2 regions of the Streptococcus sp. 20925_1_44 genome follow, and region 2 is predicted to be linked to the other one. Evidence: predicted binding sites of a transcription regulator. Region 2 holds the regulator's gene; the other holds the start of a gene.

Region 1 (7,344 bases), on a different contig from region 2:
ATATTTCTGGTGTGATTGGAGGCTAGCATGCAGCAGTATTTTGTCAAGGGGAGTGCAATCTCTCCTGTCACTATCGAGGACAAGGAAACCAGCAAGCACATGTTTCAGGTCATGCGTTTGAAAGAAGAGGACCAGGTTACCTTAGTTTTTGATGATGGTATTAAGCGCTTGGCGCGCGTGATAAATGTAGAGGCGCGTCAGTTGGAGCTGATTGAAGAATTGGCTGACAATGTAGAATTGCCAATTCAAGTGACCATCGCATCAGGCTTTCCCAAAGGAGATAAGCTAGAGTTTATCACTCAAAAGGTGACGGAACTGGGTGCTAGCCAGATATGGGCCTTTCCCGCAGACTGGTCAGTCGCCAAGTGGGACGGCAAGAAATTGGGTAAAAAGGTCGAGAAACTAGAAAAAATCGCCCTTGGTGCTGCCGAGCAAAGCAAGCGGAATCTAGTCCCAAGTATTACCCTTTTTGAGAAAAAGGCAGACTTTCTAGCCCAACTGGATCAGTTTGATTCTATTGTGGTGGCTTATGAAGAGTCAGCTAAAGAAGGAGAATCAGCTGCACTTATACAAGCAGTTGCTGAGCTTGAAAAGGGAGCCAAACTGCTCTTTATCTTTGGTCCAGAAGGAGGTCTCTCACCTGCAGAAATTGAATCTTTTGAAGCTAAAGGAGCAGTTCTAGCAGGACTTGGGCCTCGCATCCTACGAGCCGAAACAGCGCCGCTTTACGCCTTGTCTGCCATAAGTGTTTTGCTTGAATTGAAAAAATAAGAGACTATGAAAAAATCACCTAGAAAAGGTGATTTTTTATGCGCTTGAAAGGGTGCGTGAAAGAGTAAATAAGCGAATCCATAATGGCAATGGGAATATTTAATTTTTTGATGATTTCGCAGAAAAAATGGATATCCAAACTGTTCCTAATCTTGTGTTCTATTAAAACAGGGAAAATCATACTATATAGAGCAGGAGAGTATTTCTAGTCTTGAAGAAAGATTATTTTCACTAATAAAAAAATGACTCTGGAAATTGGAGTCGTATAGATGATAAAAGAGGTTAGATTTAATCCAACCTCTTATTTTTTATCTTAATGGAATTGCATACCACCATCGACGATAATGGTTTGACCTGTAATGTAGTTTGAATCTGGTCCAGCAAGGAAGCTAACAGCTGCAGCGACATCTTCTGGCTCAGATAGGCGTTTCAATGTAATATCTTTTGCGAATGTTTGCATACCCCATTCGTCGTCTTTTCCTGCATTTTTCCCAACTTCGTGAGCGATATCATACATCATTGGTGTTTTAACGATACCTGGAGCATAAGCGTTAACAGTGATGCCTGAGTCAGCTAAATCACGCGCCAATGTTTGAGTAATACCACGAACAGCGAATTTTGTACCACCATAAACAGTCAAGTTTGGATTTCCAACAACACCTGCTTGAGAAGTAGCGTTGATGATTTTACCACCGTGACCAAGTGCTTTGAATTGAGCTTGAGCAGCTTGTGCTCCCCAGATTACCCCACCGACGTTAATAGCAAAGGTACGATTGAACTGTTCTTCTGTAATCGTATCTAGAGGTGTAGTCGGAGCGACTCCAGCGTTGTTTACCACAACGTTCAAGTCTCCGAAATGGTCTACAACTTTTTGGAAAGCTGCAGCAACCTCTGCTTGTTTAGACACATCAGCCACAACAGCTAAAGCATTCTCTGCTGACAATTCAGCAACTGCTTTTTCAGCTGTTTCAGCATTGTAGTCTAATACCCCAACCTTAAAACCATCTTGGACCAAGCGTTTTGCGATTGCAAAACCGATTCCTTGACCTGCACCTGTAACAATAGCTACTTTAGACATATGATTCCTCCTTTGGTATCCGTGATACCATTTCAACGTTCATAAAAGAACAGCAAAGGGTTATAAGTGAGTTGTGATAGACTTCTAAAAGAAGTCCTATCGCTTTTTAGTATATACCTTTGTGAAATTAGTGTCAAACAAAGACTGGTTTTTGGAAAAATGAATATTTTTCAAGATCAAAATAATCGAAAACTTTCCTGTGTGAGATTTAGAGTTAGAAAAATAAAACTATCGCGTAAAGGGGAAAGCGCACGATATTTTCCAAGCACATTTCTTGAAACCCTTTCCTCCTTCTGATAGACTAATACATAGTTTGAAAAAAGGAGACTTAATATGAAAAAATTTGTTGCTGAATTGATCGGTACTTTTATGCTTGTGTTCATCGGAACAGGAGCTGTTGTTTTTGGAAATGGTGTTGAAGGTCTTGGACACCTTGGAATTGCTCTTGCCTTTGGTTTGGCAATCGTAGTTGCAGCTTTCTCAATCGGAACTGTTTCAGGTGCTCACTTGAACCCAGCTGTTTCTATCGCTATGTTTGTTAACAAACGTTTGTCATCTTCAGAACTTGTAAACTACATCCTTGGTCAAGTAGTCGGTGCTTTCCTTGCATCAGGATCTGTGTTCTTCCTCTTGGCAAATTCAGGTATGTCAACTGCAAGTCTTGGTGAAAATGCCTTGGCAAACGGTGTAACTGTCTTTGGTGGTTTCTTGTTTGAAACAATCGCAACATTCTTGTTTGTTTTGGTGATCATGACTGTAACTTCAGCAAGCAAAGGAAATGGCGCAATCGCTGGTTTGGTGATCGGTTTGTCATTGACAGCTTTGATTCTAGCTGGCTTGAACATCACTGGACTTTCAGTAAACCCAGCTCGTAGCTTGGCTCCTGCTGTATTGGTAGGTGGCGCAGCTCTTCAACAAGTTTGGATTTTCATCCTTGCACCAATCGTTGGTGGAGTTCTTGCAGCCCTTGTTGCTAAAAACTTCCTTGGAACTGAAGAATAATTGAAACTTAAAAAGCCTTGCTTCTCATCTTGAGGAACAGGGCTTTTTCGTATGATACTCTTCGAAAATCTCTTCAAACCACGTCAGCTCTATCTGCAACTTCAAAACAGCGTTTTGAGCTGACTTCGTCAGTCTTATCTATAACCTTAAAGCAGTGCTTTGAGTAACCTTCGGCTAGCTTCCTGGTATGCTCTTTGATTTTCATTGAGTATGAGTTTAACGGTTGTCAATTTTCTCTGGATAGAGGTCATGTTGGAAGAGGCGTTGTTCTGCCAAGCCTTCATACTTAGTTCCTGGCTTACCGTAGTTGTAGTAAGGGTCGATTGAAATGCCACCGCGAGGTGTAAATTTTCCCCAGACTTCTAAATAGCGAGGGTCTAGCAAGTTGACCAAGTCTTTCCCGATAGTGTTGATACAGTTTTCATGGAAATCTCCATGGTTTCGGTAGCTAAAGAGGTAGAGTTTGAGGGATTTTGACTCGACACAGAGCTTGTCAGGAATGTAGGAAATATAAATAGTTGCAAAGTCTGGTTGAGCAGTGATGGGACAAAGTGAGGTAAATTCAGGACAGTTGAACTTGATGAAATAGTCATTTTCCACATGACGATTGTCAAAGGATTCGAGGACTTCTGGTTGATATTCGAAAATGTAGTTGGTTTCTTTGTTGCCGAGGAGGCTGAGGTTTTTCATTTCTTCTTGTTGTGACATGATTTTTTCTTTCTAATCTTAAACACCACGTTGGTTGTCGTAGAGGAGGGTATGGAGTTGAGGAAGGACGCGGACATTGCCCCAGCTATCGTCGGCAGCGACACGTTCCCAGAGTTCTTTGAGGCGATCCAGTTGGTCTTGGACAATATTGCCTGTAGCCTTGGGCTCAGGATTTCCCGCCGATAAGAAGAGGACATCTGGTTGGTAGCGTTCTTGAATACCTTTGGCAAAAGCTAGATCTGCATCATCAAAGACAGGGATTTTAAAGGTTACTTTGTCTGGGTCTAGTTGGGAAACGATAAAGTCCAAGGTCTCAAAGTTGACTTCCATCTTGGAGGAAGGAGGCTTAGGACTCAGAGTGACTTGGTCAATATCTTTTAACCAATTTTGCCAGCGAGATCCCTGGGTTTCAACGGCAAGAGTGACACCACGTTCCTTGAGTTTGGTTACTAGCTCAGCCATGTTGGCTGCTAGGATAGCAGGATTTCCCCCAGATAGGGTGACATAGTCGTAGCTTCCTAGTTTATCTAATTCAGCGATTACTTCATCAGCTGTCATGCGAGTTGGTTTTTCAGAACCATCCCAAGTAAAGGCGGAGTCGCACCAGTCGCAGTGGTAGTCGCAACCAGCAGTGCGGACAAACATGGTTTTCTGGCCAATAGCTCGACCTTCACCTTGAAAGGTAGGCCCAAAAATTTCTAGAACTGGTAGTTTGAGGACACGTTCCTTAGTCATCTAACCACTCCCGTCTAAACTCTGCAAAGGCAGTCGGAGTTTCATAGAGGCGAACATATTCCAAACGGAGACCGCGCTCGTCTGGCAACTCTTGGCTCATGGTTTGGAAAATCCAGTAAACCATATTTTCAGCAGTCGTATTCATGTAGGGCAGGGTTTCATTGAGATAGCGATGATCCAAGTGGGGCTCTAAGTAGTCCTTGTAGATAGCTTTGATGTCTCCGAAATCGTGGGTCATACCTCTATCATCTAAAAATCCACTGACAGCGATTTGTAGATGATAGGTGTGACCGTGTAGGGATTTGCATTTTCCTTCATAGTGAAAGAGGTGGTGGGCAGCATCGAAGGTAAATTCTTTTGAGACTAAGGTTCTGTGAGGATTGTAGACAAGAGATTCCCCAGTTTCTTGTTTGATTTCTTTGGGGGCAAAAAACATCAGGCCTCTCCTTTCTGAGAGAGATAAACCTCTAAACCATGTTGGCGTAGATGGCAGGCAGGACAAGCTCCACAACCAGTACCGATAATCCCATTGTAGCAGGTCAAGGTCTTCTCACGAACATAGTCAAAGGCACCAAGTTGGTCAGCTAATTCCCAAGTTTCAGCCTTGTCTAGCCACATGAGAGGCGTTTGGATCACAAAGTCGTAATCCATAGCAAGGTTGAGCGTGACATTGAGTGATTTAACAAAGACATCCCGACAGTCAGGATAACCAGAGAAGTCTGTTTCGCACACTCCTGTCACGATATCCGTAATTCCACGCTGCTTGGCAAGGACTGCCGCAAAAGACAGAAAGAGATGATTGCGACCGTCAACGAAGGTATTAGGAATCTCTCCTTCTTTTTTCTCAATTTCTAAATCTGAAGTCAAGGCATTTTCAGTAATTTGTCCTAGCAGAGACATATCTAGGATATGATGACGAATTCCTTGTTCCTCAGCGATTTCTTTGGCCACTTGAATTTCTAAATGGTGGCGTTGACCGTAGGCAAAGGTAACGGCTTCGACCCTTTCATAGTGTTGCTTGGCCCAGAAAAGGCAGGTTGTTGAATCTTGACCGCCACTAAAGACGACCAAGGCTGATTGACGTTTCATAGTACTCCTTCCAAAATGGGAAATGTTCAGAGCACGCAAAAAGCTCCCCAGAGGGAGCTAAAAAATACCAAGTAAAGGTTTTTTTTAGCGATGGCATGTCCCAAACATCGTAATATTCTAGTTACAGTCTAGCATATTTTTTGAAAAATGGCAAAGGGCAAGAAAAAAGAGACCAAATGAATGCATTTGGTCTCTTTTTTGATTAGCTTAATTCAGCAACGATGGCTTTGATTTGTTCTGCAGTGTGGACACCAGCCACTTGTTTAACAACTTGTCCATCTTTCTTGAAGAGAAGAGTAGGGATAGACATGATACCAAATGCACGAGCTGTGTTTGGATTTTCATCAACGTCCATTTTAACAATCTTCAAGACATCTTCTGAAAGTTCTTCAGACAATTTGTCCAAGATTGGACCTTGCATACGACATGGACCACACCAAGTAGCCCAGAAGTCTACCAAGACCAATCCGTCTTTAGTTTCTTGTTCAAATGTTGCATCTGTAATTGCTTTTGCCATAGTATTTCTCCTTTTTAATTATATTGGCTTAAATCTTATTTCATGAGATAGAAGAAAACATCTCCATAAGTCCCATGGTAGTCCAAATCATGTCCCTTGTAGGTTACTTTTTGGACAGGGTAGTAGTCTGCGACACCAATCAGGCAGGCATGTTGAGAACGTTCAAATTCTTCGTATGACTCGAAGCTCATGGTTCTCTCTTGCTTGCTGGCATCAAGATAAGTGATTTCAATCATAGGATTCTCCTTTGCTAAATCATATCTTCATTTTACTCCTTGGAAAAAGGAATGTCAAGAAAATTGCTTGCGCACGCAAGTTTTTTTGTAAAAATTTTAGGAAAGCCAACTTGCTTTTGTTTCAAGGCTTTCTTCTACAGCTTTTTGTAGATAGGCAAGAGTTGTCTGACCCTCCTTAGTGAGGCAGATAAAACTAGCTCGCTTATCCTGGTCACAACATCTCCGACTAAGTAAAGCACAATTTTTGGCTTCTAGGCGTGCCACCATTCGTGATACAGCACTTGGACTCAGATGGAGTTTATCAGGCAGGTCAATCTGTCTCAAAGATTTTTCTTGAGCCTGATTTAAAAAGTGCAAGAGATAGAATTCTTTGAGCGTTAGACTTTGGTCACTCTGCTCAGCAATCGTTTGCTCTAAAAGAGCTTCTAGCTCTACTTGTCGGCGGTTGAAGTCAAACCATTTTTCTAAGTAAGTCATATCAATCTCCTTTCTATATGGTAGTTATAAACAGATTTGCCTATCTGAGATGCTTGCGCACGCAATTAGTATACAACTTTTTGGAATAGATAGCAAGAAGGATGTTTCTTGTGTATTTCCTTGAAATTTTCTGAAAAAAGAGTAAACTGGTATGCAGAAAGTCTATTTGTGGAGTAAACGATGAAATTATATGTTCAGTTAATGATTCTCTTTGTCATTTCTCTGATTGGTGAGGGAATCTCTAGCTTTTTCCATTTGCCTATTCCTGGAAGCATTATCGGTTTAATTATTTTATTTTTAGCCTTGCAGTTCAAGTGGTTGCGGGTACGTCATGTCAACATGGTTGGGAATTTTCTCCTAGCTAATATGACTATCCTCTTTCTACCTCCTGCAGTTGGGATTATGGAGAAATTTGATGTGATTGCTCCCTATTTATTGCCCATTGTCTTGATTGTCTTTTTTGCAGCAGTTATCAATATTATCTTGATTGCGCTTGTAGTTCAGTTTATCAAAAAGCGTTATGAAGGTGATTACGAAGAAAGAGGTGCCAAATGAGCGAATTTGTATCCAATCCACTTTTTGGGATAGCCTTGTCTATTTTGGCTTATCTTGGAGGCATGATTATCTTTAGACGGTACCCTCATCCTCTGACCACTCCCTTGCTGCTAGCAACTTTATTTATCATTGTTTTTCTAAAACTGACTGGTATTTCTTATGTTGCCTATTATCAA
Region 2 (7,344 bases):
CTCAAAAAATTGCAGATGCAGCAGGTGTTCCACTTGGAAAGTTGTCATCACGTCAATTCTCCGATGGTGAAATCCAGGTTAATATCGAAGAAAGTGTTCGTGGATATGATGTTTATATCATCCAATCAACCAGCTACCCTGTAAATAACCACTTGATGGAACTATTAATCATGGTTGACGCCTGTGTTCGTGCTAGTGCAAATACCATTAACGTTGTGCTTCCATACTTTGGTTATGCTCGTCAAGACCGTATTGCTTCTTCTCGAGAACCTCTTACAGCTAAACTTGTTGCAAATATGTTAGTAAAAGCTGGGGTTAGCCGTGTATTGACACTGGACCTTCATGCTGTTCAGGTACAAGGTTTCTTTGATATTCCTGTAGATAACCTCTATACAATTCCGCTATTTGCAAAACACTACATTGATAAAGGTTTAACTGGTCCAGATGTAGTTGTTGTCAGCCCTAAAAACTCAGGTGTAAAACGTGCTCGTAGCCTTGCTGAATACCTTGATGCTCCGATTGCTATCATTGACTATGCCCAAGATGATTCTGAACGTAGCCAAGGTTACATCATCGGAGAGGTTGAAGGTAAGAAAGCAATCTTAATCGATGACATTCTTAATACAGGCCGTACTTTCTCTGAAGCTGCTAAAATTTTGGAACGCGAAGGTGCTACTGAAATCTACGCGGTATCAAGCCATGGATTGTTCGTCAACGGTGCTGCAGAGTTGTTGGATGCAGCTAATATCAAGGAAGTCTTGGTTACAGATTCTGTATTGACAGAAAGTAAAAAACCTAAGAATGTACAATATATTACCGCAAGCGAACTAATTGGTGATGCCATGGTTCGTATTCATGAAAGAAAACCAGTTAGTCCACTATTTAAATTTAAATAGAAATTAGGTGAGTTTTTGATTTATTTAGATAACGCTGCTACGACACCCATGTCATCTGCAGCTATCTCAGCAATGACTCAAGTCATGCAGGAGACTTATGGCAATCCTTCTAGTATTCATGGTCATGGGCGTAAAGCAGGAAAATTATTACGTGAAGCTCGTCAAGAGTTAGCAGGTTTACTAGGTACAAAGCCCCAACACATTTTCTTCACTTCTGGTGGTACAGAAAGTAATAATACAGCTATTATCGGCTACTGTCTTCGTCATCAAAATCGCGGAAAACACATTATTACTACTGCTATCGAGCATCACGCTGTGCTTGAGCCAATTGAATATTTGGTGGAAAATTTTGGGTTTGAAGTGACTATTTTAAAACCCGACGACAATCAAGAAATCACTGCAGATCAAGTCAAAAATGCACTGCGTGAAGATACTATTCTCGTTTCAACTATGTATGTTAACAATGAAACAGGTACTCTTTTACCAATCGCTGAAATTGGTCAGATTTTAAAAGTCCATTCAGCAGCTTATCATGTAGATGCTGTTCAAGCTGTTGGGAAGCTAGAGATTCTTCCTGAAGAACTAGGAATAGATTTCCTCAGTGCCTCTGCTCATAAATTTCACGGTCCAAAGGGTATCGGTTTCCTATACGCTGCTTCTACAGATTTTGATCCTTATCTACATGGTGGAGATCAAGAACAGAAAAAAAGAGCAGGGACAGAAAACCTTCCCGCAATTATAGGTATGGTTGCAGCTCTTAAGGACGATATAGATCATCTAGAGACTAACTTTAACAAAGTTCAAAAACTACAGAAAGTTTTTCTAACTGAGATGGCTGGATCAACCTATTACCTCAATCAAGGTAAAGATCAACTCCCTTATGTCCTAAATATTGGATTTCCGGGACAACGCAACGATCTACTACTACTTCGTTTAGACCTTGAAGGTATTTCTATTTCAACAGGTTCTGCTTGTACAGCTGGTGTTGTTCAGGTCAGTCATGTTCTTCAAGCCTTCTACGGAGAAGAATCTCCTCGCTTACACGAGTCTGTACGCGTCAGCATTTCACCTCAAAATACGGAACAAGAAATGATAACTCTTGCTAAAACTCTTAAAAATATCATCGGAGGATAAACTTAATGGCATTTGAGCAAACGATTAAACTTAAAAATTGTCGTTACGAATACACACTTAGTCCAACTGTTAAAAAATTTACGCTTAAAGATAATACTTTTTTTGAAACTAAAGTTGGGAACTATGAATTAACGCGTCTACTTGAAAAAGTTCCAAATAGCGGAGAAGGATTCCAACTTAAGATTATCATCAACAAAGACTTAACTGGTGTAAAAATCAATATCACTGATAAATTTGGTCTACGTTTAGTTGATATCTTCAAATCAGAAGAAACTCATATCCACCAAGAGAAATTTTACTTTTTGATGGATAGCCTGGTTGAACGTGGCGTATTTACAAAAAGCGAAAGATAGAAGGTCATTATGTTTCGATTAACTTACAAGGACTCCTATCAAGTAGAGCGTGTGCAAGAATATGAAGACTATGAAGCTCTTATGCTCTCTCTATCGGGTTGTGTAACTCTTCCCGATACTACTCATATTACTTCATTAACACATGATGGAGTTGAAATCTATCAAGGGCTTCTAGGTAACCTCTACCGCTTTTTAAGAACTTACCACGAAACGAAGATAAACTAAGATTTTTTCTTAGTTTTTTTTCGTTATTGTTGCAATTTTCACAAGCTTTCTATAAAATAGTAGATAGAAAGGTTGTGATTTTGTGAAAGAAAAACAGTCTGCTATTCCTAAAGCAACAGCAAAGAGACTTTCTCTCTATTACCGTATTTTTAAAAGATTTAATGCCGAGAAAATTGAAAGAGCTAATTCCAAACAAATTGCAGAAGCGATTGGAATTGATTCTGCCACTGTTCGTCGTGACTTCTCTTACTTTGGCGAACTTGGACGTCGTGGATTTGGCTATGATGTCAAAAAGCTCATGAACTTTTTCGCTGATCTTTTAAATGATAATTCTATTACTAATGTTATGCTGGTAGGTATTGGAAATATGGGACATGCCCTCCTCCACTACCGCTTTCATGAGCGTAACAAGATGAAAATCATCATGGCTTTTGACCTAGATGATCATCCTGAGGTTGGTACCAAGACACCCGACGGTGTTCCAATCTATGGAATCTCTCAAATAAAGGATAAAATTAAGGATAGTGATGTTAAAACTGCTATTCTTACTGTTCCTAGTGTTAAATCTCAAGAAGTTGCTGAACTTTTGGTTGATGCTGGTATCAAAGGTATCCTCAGTTTTTCTCCTGTTCACCTACATCTTCCTAAAGACGTAGTTGTTCAGTATGTCGATCTTACTAGCGAACTTCAAACCCTCCTCTATTTCATGCGAAAAGAGGATTAGAAAGCGAATTGATTTATGAAAAAACCAGTTATTGGGATTACAGGAAATGAAACCCCGCATCCAGATGATGATCTTATGATGAGTTATGCTGCCAAAGGCTTTGTTGAAGGAGTTAATGAAGCTGGAGGTATACCCATTATCCTACCGATTGGCGATGAAGAAATGGCCAGTTACTACATTAGTTTAATTGATAAGCTTATTCTAACTGGTGGACAAAACGTTGACCCTAAATACTATGGTGAGCCAAAAGCTATTGATAGCGACGATTACCACCTTCAACGTGATATTTTTGAGTTAGCCCTCATTAAAGAAGCAATCAAGCAAAAGAAACCTATTTTTTCTGTTTGTCGTGGTACTCAGCTCTTTAACGTTGCTATGGGTGGAACACTTTATCAAGATATCGAAGATCATTGGCAAGATACTTCCGCTGAATACACCACTCAGCGACTTATCACCGAACCAGATACTATTCTAAGAGAAATCTATGGAGAAATCTCTCATATCAATTCTTTCCACCATCAGAGTATCAAAGATTTAGCTCCTAATCTTAAGGTTGTAGCACAAGATCCTAAAGATGGTATTATCGAAGCTGTTACAACTACAGACGGCTTCCCTTATCTTGGGGTTCAATGGCATCCTGAATTTCTCTTTGAAAATCGCCCCAAAGATAAAACACTTTTCGACTATGTCGTCAATGAATTATAATTTCGATAAATTAGTTAATTAATTATGAATGAACTTAACCCACCTTCTACTCATGAGCTTTTGAGAGATTTAGATGTTAATGTTTTCTCATCTGTTAAGAGCAAGGAAATTGACCATTTCTCAACCTATAAGGAAAAGAAAATAGAAGTTTATTTTCAACTTTCTAATCTATATAGTCTTTTAACGGCAGAAAGTTACCAAACATTTTCTAAGAATAAAGAGTATCTCGACAAACTCTTACTAAAGGACAAACAAAAAGAACTGAAAGAAATGTCTAAAAAGGCAAAACAATTTTGTAAAAAGGCAGATGCTAAATTTAAAGGCAGATTTCGTTCTTCGCTTGTTTTTTACAGAGATATCTTGATCCACTCAAAAAAGTATTATAAAATTGAAGACTTCAATTCTATTATTGACTTTATCGTGCAAGAAAAGTTGCTGGTCCCTACAATTGATCCTCTTCCTAAAATTGTTATGAACGAAGTTGAGTCCTATGCTTTACAAGCGATTGAGCAGGGTCTCCTAAACTTCAAAAAATAATCCTATATCAGGTCCGTCTTCTCGCGGTAACTAAAATAATCAGAATGAGAGACAATTAAATGGTCCAATAAGACCAATCCCATTAATTCGCAGGCTTCTTTAACAAGCTTCGTAACATGGTCATCATTGGGGCTAGGAACTACTGCTCCTGATGGATGATTATGAACCAGAATCACAGATGTTGCCATATGCTTCAAAGCGTAGTGGAGAATTTCTCTCGGTTCAGCAATGCTTCTCGTGGCAGACCCGATAAAAATAGTCTGCTGGTGAATGATTTGATTTTGAGTATTCAGATAGAGCGCCACTAGGTGCTCTTGTTTTTTATCTCCAAGCTCAGACTGCATCTTTTTAGCTAATTTACGACTGCTAAGAATACTCTCCATTTCCACTGTTTCCCTTTTATGGATACGATAGCCTAATTCAATAACGGCTTGTAATTCGATAGCCTTTACACGTCCAATACCCGATAGAGTCTGCAATTCCTGTAGACTCATTTTTTTTAGGTCAGTTAAACATGTCAGCTGATTTAAGACCTTCTGTGCTATTTCAAAAACATTGGCCTGTTTTGTGCCTGTCCTTAGTAATATTGCCAGTAATTCTTGGTTGCTGAGTGCTTCTACTCCTTCTCTGACTAGTCTCTCTCTTGGTAAAAGTGAATCTTCTTGAAATGAAATACTATACATAAAAATCCTCCTCACTTTATTATTCGTGAGAAGGATGCTTAATTCGATAAAAACTAGTTATTTTTAGATTTTTTCAAGTGCTAGTCGTAAATCTTCAATCAAATCATCGACATTTTCAAGACCGATTGAAAGTCGGATTTGATTTTTAGTTACTCCTGCTGCTTCTAGATCAGAGTCAGACAATTGAGCATGAGTTGTAGTTGCCGGATGAACGACTAATGATTTGGCATCTGCTACGTTTGCAAGGTTTGAAAAGATTTCTAAGCTATCAATCACCTTACGAGCTTCTGCTTCTCCACCTTTAACATGGAAGGTAAAGATTGAACCAACACCTTTTGGTAAATATTTCTCCGCCAAGGCATGGTAAGGGCTATCAGCTAATTTTGGATAATTGACTTTTTCAACTTTTGGATGGTTCACAAGGAAATCAACGATTTTCTCAGCGTTTTGCACATGACGTTCAACACGGAGAGATAGTGTTTCAAGACCTTGTAGGAGCAAGAATGAGTTAAATGGTGAAAGGGCAGCTCCCATATCGCGAAGCAATTGAACACGAGCAGCAACGATAAATGCTGCAGCACCAACATCGCGAGTATAGCTGATATTGTGGTAGCTTGGATCTTCATCGACTAATTGAGGGAATTTCCCTGAAGCAGCCCAGTCAAACTTACCGCTATCAACAATGACACCGCCAATAGTTGTACCGTGTCCACCGATAAATTTAGTCGCCGAGTGAACCGAGATATCTACACCGTGTGAAAAGACATTGATAAGATAAGGCGTTGCAAAGGTATTGTCTGAAACCAAAGGAATCTGATGTTTATGAGCAATTTCAGCTATTTTTTCAATATCAGGAATGTTGATAACTGGATTACCCAAAGTTTCAATCAAAACAAGTTTTGTATTATCTTTAATCGCTGCCTCTACTTCTTCTAGATTATCAATATCAACAAAAGTTGTGGTGATTCCGTAACGAGGAAGGGTTTCTTTCAAAAGGTTAAAGGTCCCACCGTAGATAGTTGAAGCTGCAACCACATGATCACCAGCATGAGCAAGTCCAAGGATAGTATAAGTAAGAGCTGCCATCCCAGAAGCTGTGGCAAGTGCACCTACTCCGCCTTCTAGTGCTGCAATACGCTCTTCAAAGGCTGAAGTTGTTGGATTGGTAATACGAGTATAGATATTTCCAGCTTTTTGAAGGGCAAAAAGGTCTGCACCCTCCTGTGTATCTTCAAATACAAAAGATGTTGTTTGGTAAATTGGTACAGCACGGGACTTGGTAGTAGCGTCTACCACTTGTCCTGCATGCAATTGAAGAGTTTCAAATTTAAATTCACGAGTCATAATCAGACCTCCAAAGATTTCATTAGTTTAATTGTATCATCTATGGCAGTCAGTTACAAATACAACTTTGTTATATATTGGCATAAGTAATAGCTATGGCTATTATTAAAATTGTAGAACTTTTTTCAGAAAGTTTAAAAAGTTTGTTTTTACTTCTCCTATACTTTATAATGGATAAAAAGGAGAAGACTATGTCAGAAATTACACATGAAATTGATTCAAACTTCGCTGGTCGTTTAAACATTTTACGTGCTGGTGTGCTCGGAGCCAATGACGGGATCATTTCCATCGCTGGAGTTGTTATCGGCGTTGCCAGTGCAACCAGTAATATTTGGATAATCTTTCTTTCAGGTTTGGCTGCCATCTTAGCGGGTGCCTTCTCTATGGCTGGAGGTGAATATGTTTCAGTATCTACTCAAAAAGACACCGAAGAAGCCGCAGTAGCTCGTGAGCAATTACTTTTGGATAAGGATATCGAGGCTGCAAAGAAATCTCTATATGCTGCTTATCTTCAAAATGGTGAGTGTGAAACTTCAGCTCAACTTTTAGTCAATAAAGCTTTTCTTAAAAATCCACTTAAAGCTTTAGTTGAAGAAAAATACGGAATCGAGTATGAAGAGTTTACCAATCCTTGGCATGCTGCAGCATCTAGCTTCATTGCTTTTGTTCTTGGTAGTCTACCACCAATGCTTTCCATTACCATCTTTCCAAGTGACTATCGAATCCCTGCTACTGTTTTTATC

What was found. The regulator Rex, encoded in region 2, represses fermentation and respiration genes when NADH is low (regulators of the CRP and FNR family bind a similar motif). The targets are predictions, from matches to a motif close to TTGTGAANTANTTCACAA.
Region 1: O3643_RS05440 ((S)-acetoin forming diacetyl reductase) is a predicted target of Rex. The motif match lies at 1,969-1,986, and genes of this name have one in related genera.

The regions. Positions count from the first base shown of each region.
Region 1 is NZ_JAPVZQ010000003.1:223,526-230,869, forward strand. Features, by position in the region: gene prmA (50S ribosomal protein L11 methyltransferase) at 1-26, shown strand, start outside; gene O3643_RS05435 (16S rRNA (uracil(1498)-N(3))-methyltransferase) at 28-771, shown strand; gene O3643_RS05440 ((S)-acetoin forming diacetyl reductase) at 1,085-1,849, opposite strand; gene O3643_RS05445 (MIP/aquaporin family protein) at 2,183-2,851, shown strand; gene queF (preQ(1) synthase) at 3,068-3,559, opposite strand; gene queE (7-carboxy-7-deazaguanine synthase QueE) at 3,578-4,294, opposite strand; gene queD (6-carboxytetrahydropterin synthase QueD) at 4,287-4,730, opposite strand; gene queC (7-cyano-7-deazaguanine synthase QueC) at 4,730-5,383, opposite strand; gene trxA (thioredoxin) at 5,586-5,900, opposite strand; gene O3643_RS05475 (DUF4649 family protein) at 5,936-6,136, opposite strand; gene O3643_RS05480 (MarR family winged helix-turn-helix transcriptional regulator) at 6,233-6,613, opposite strand; gene O3643_RS05485 (CidA/LrgA family protein) at 6,794-7,168, shown strand; gene O3643_RS05490 (LrgB family protein) at 7,165-7,344, shown strand, end outside.
Region 2 is NZ_JAPVZQ010000001.1:355,245-362,588, reverse strand. Features, by position in the region: gene O3643_RS01695 (ribose-phosphate diphosphokinase) at 1-896, shown strand, start outside; gene O3643_RS01690 (cysteine desulfurase family protein) at 912-2,030, shown strand; gene O3643_RS01685 (DUF1831 domain-containing protein) at 2,036-2,383, shown strand; gene O3643_RS01680 (DUF4649 family protein) at 2,393-2,608, shown strand; gene O3643_RS01675 (redox-sensing transcriptional repressor Rex) at 2,691-3,332, shown strand; gene O3643_RS01670 (gamma-glutamyl-gamma-aminobutyrate hydrolase family protein) at 3,348-4,037, shown strand; gene O3643_RS01665 (hypothetical protein) at 4,062-4,574, shown strand; gene radC (DNA repair protein RadC) at 4,577-5,257, opposite strand; gene O3643_RS01655 (O-acetylhomoserine aminocarboxypropyltransferase/cysteine synthase family protein) at 5,321-6,601, opposite strand; gene O3643_RS01650 (VIT family protein) at 6,793-7,344, shown strand, end outside.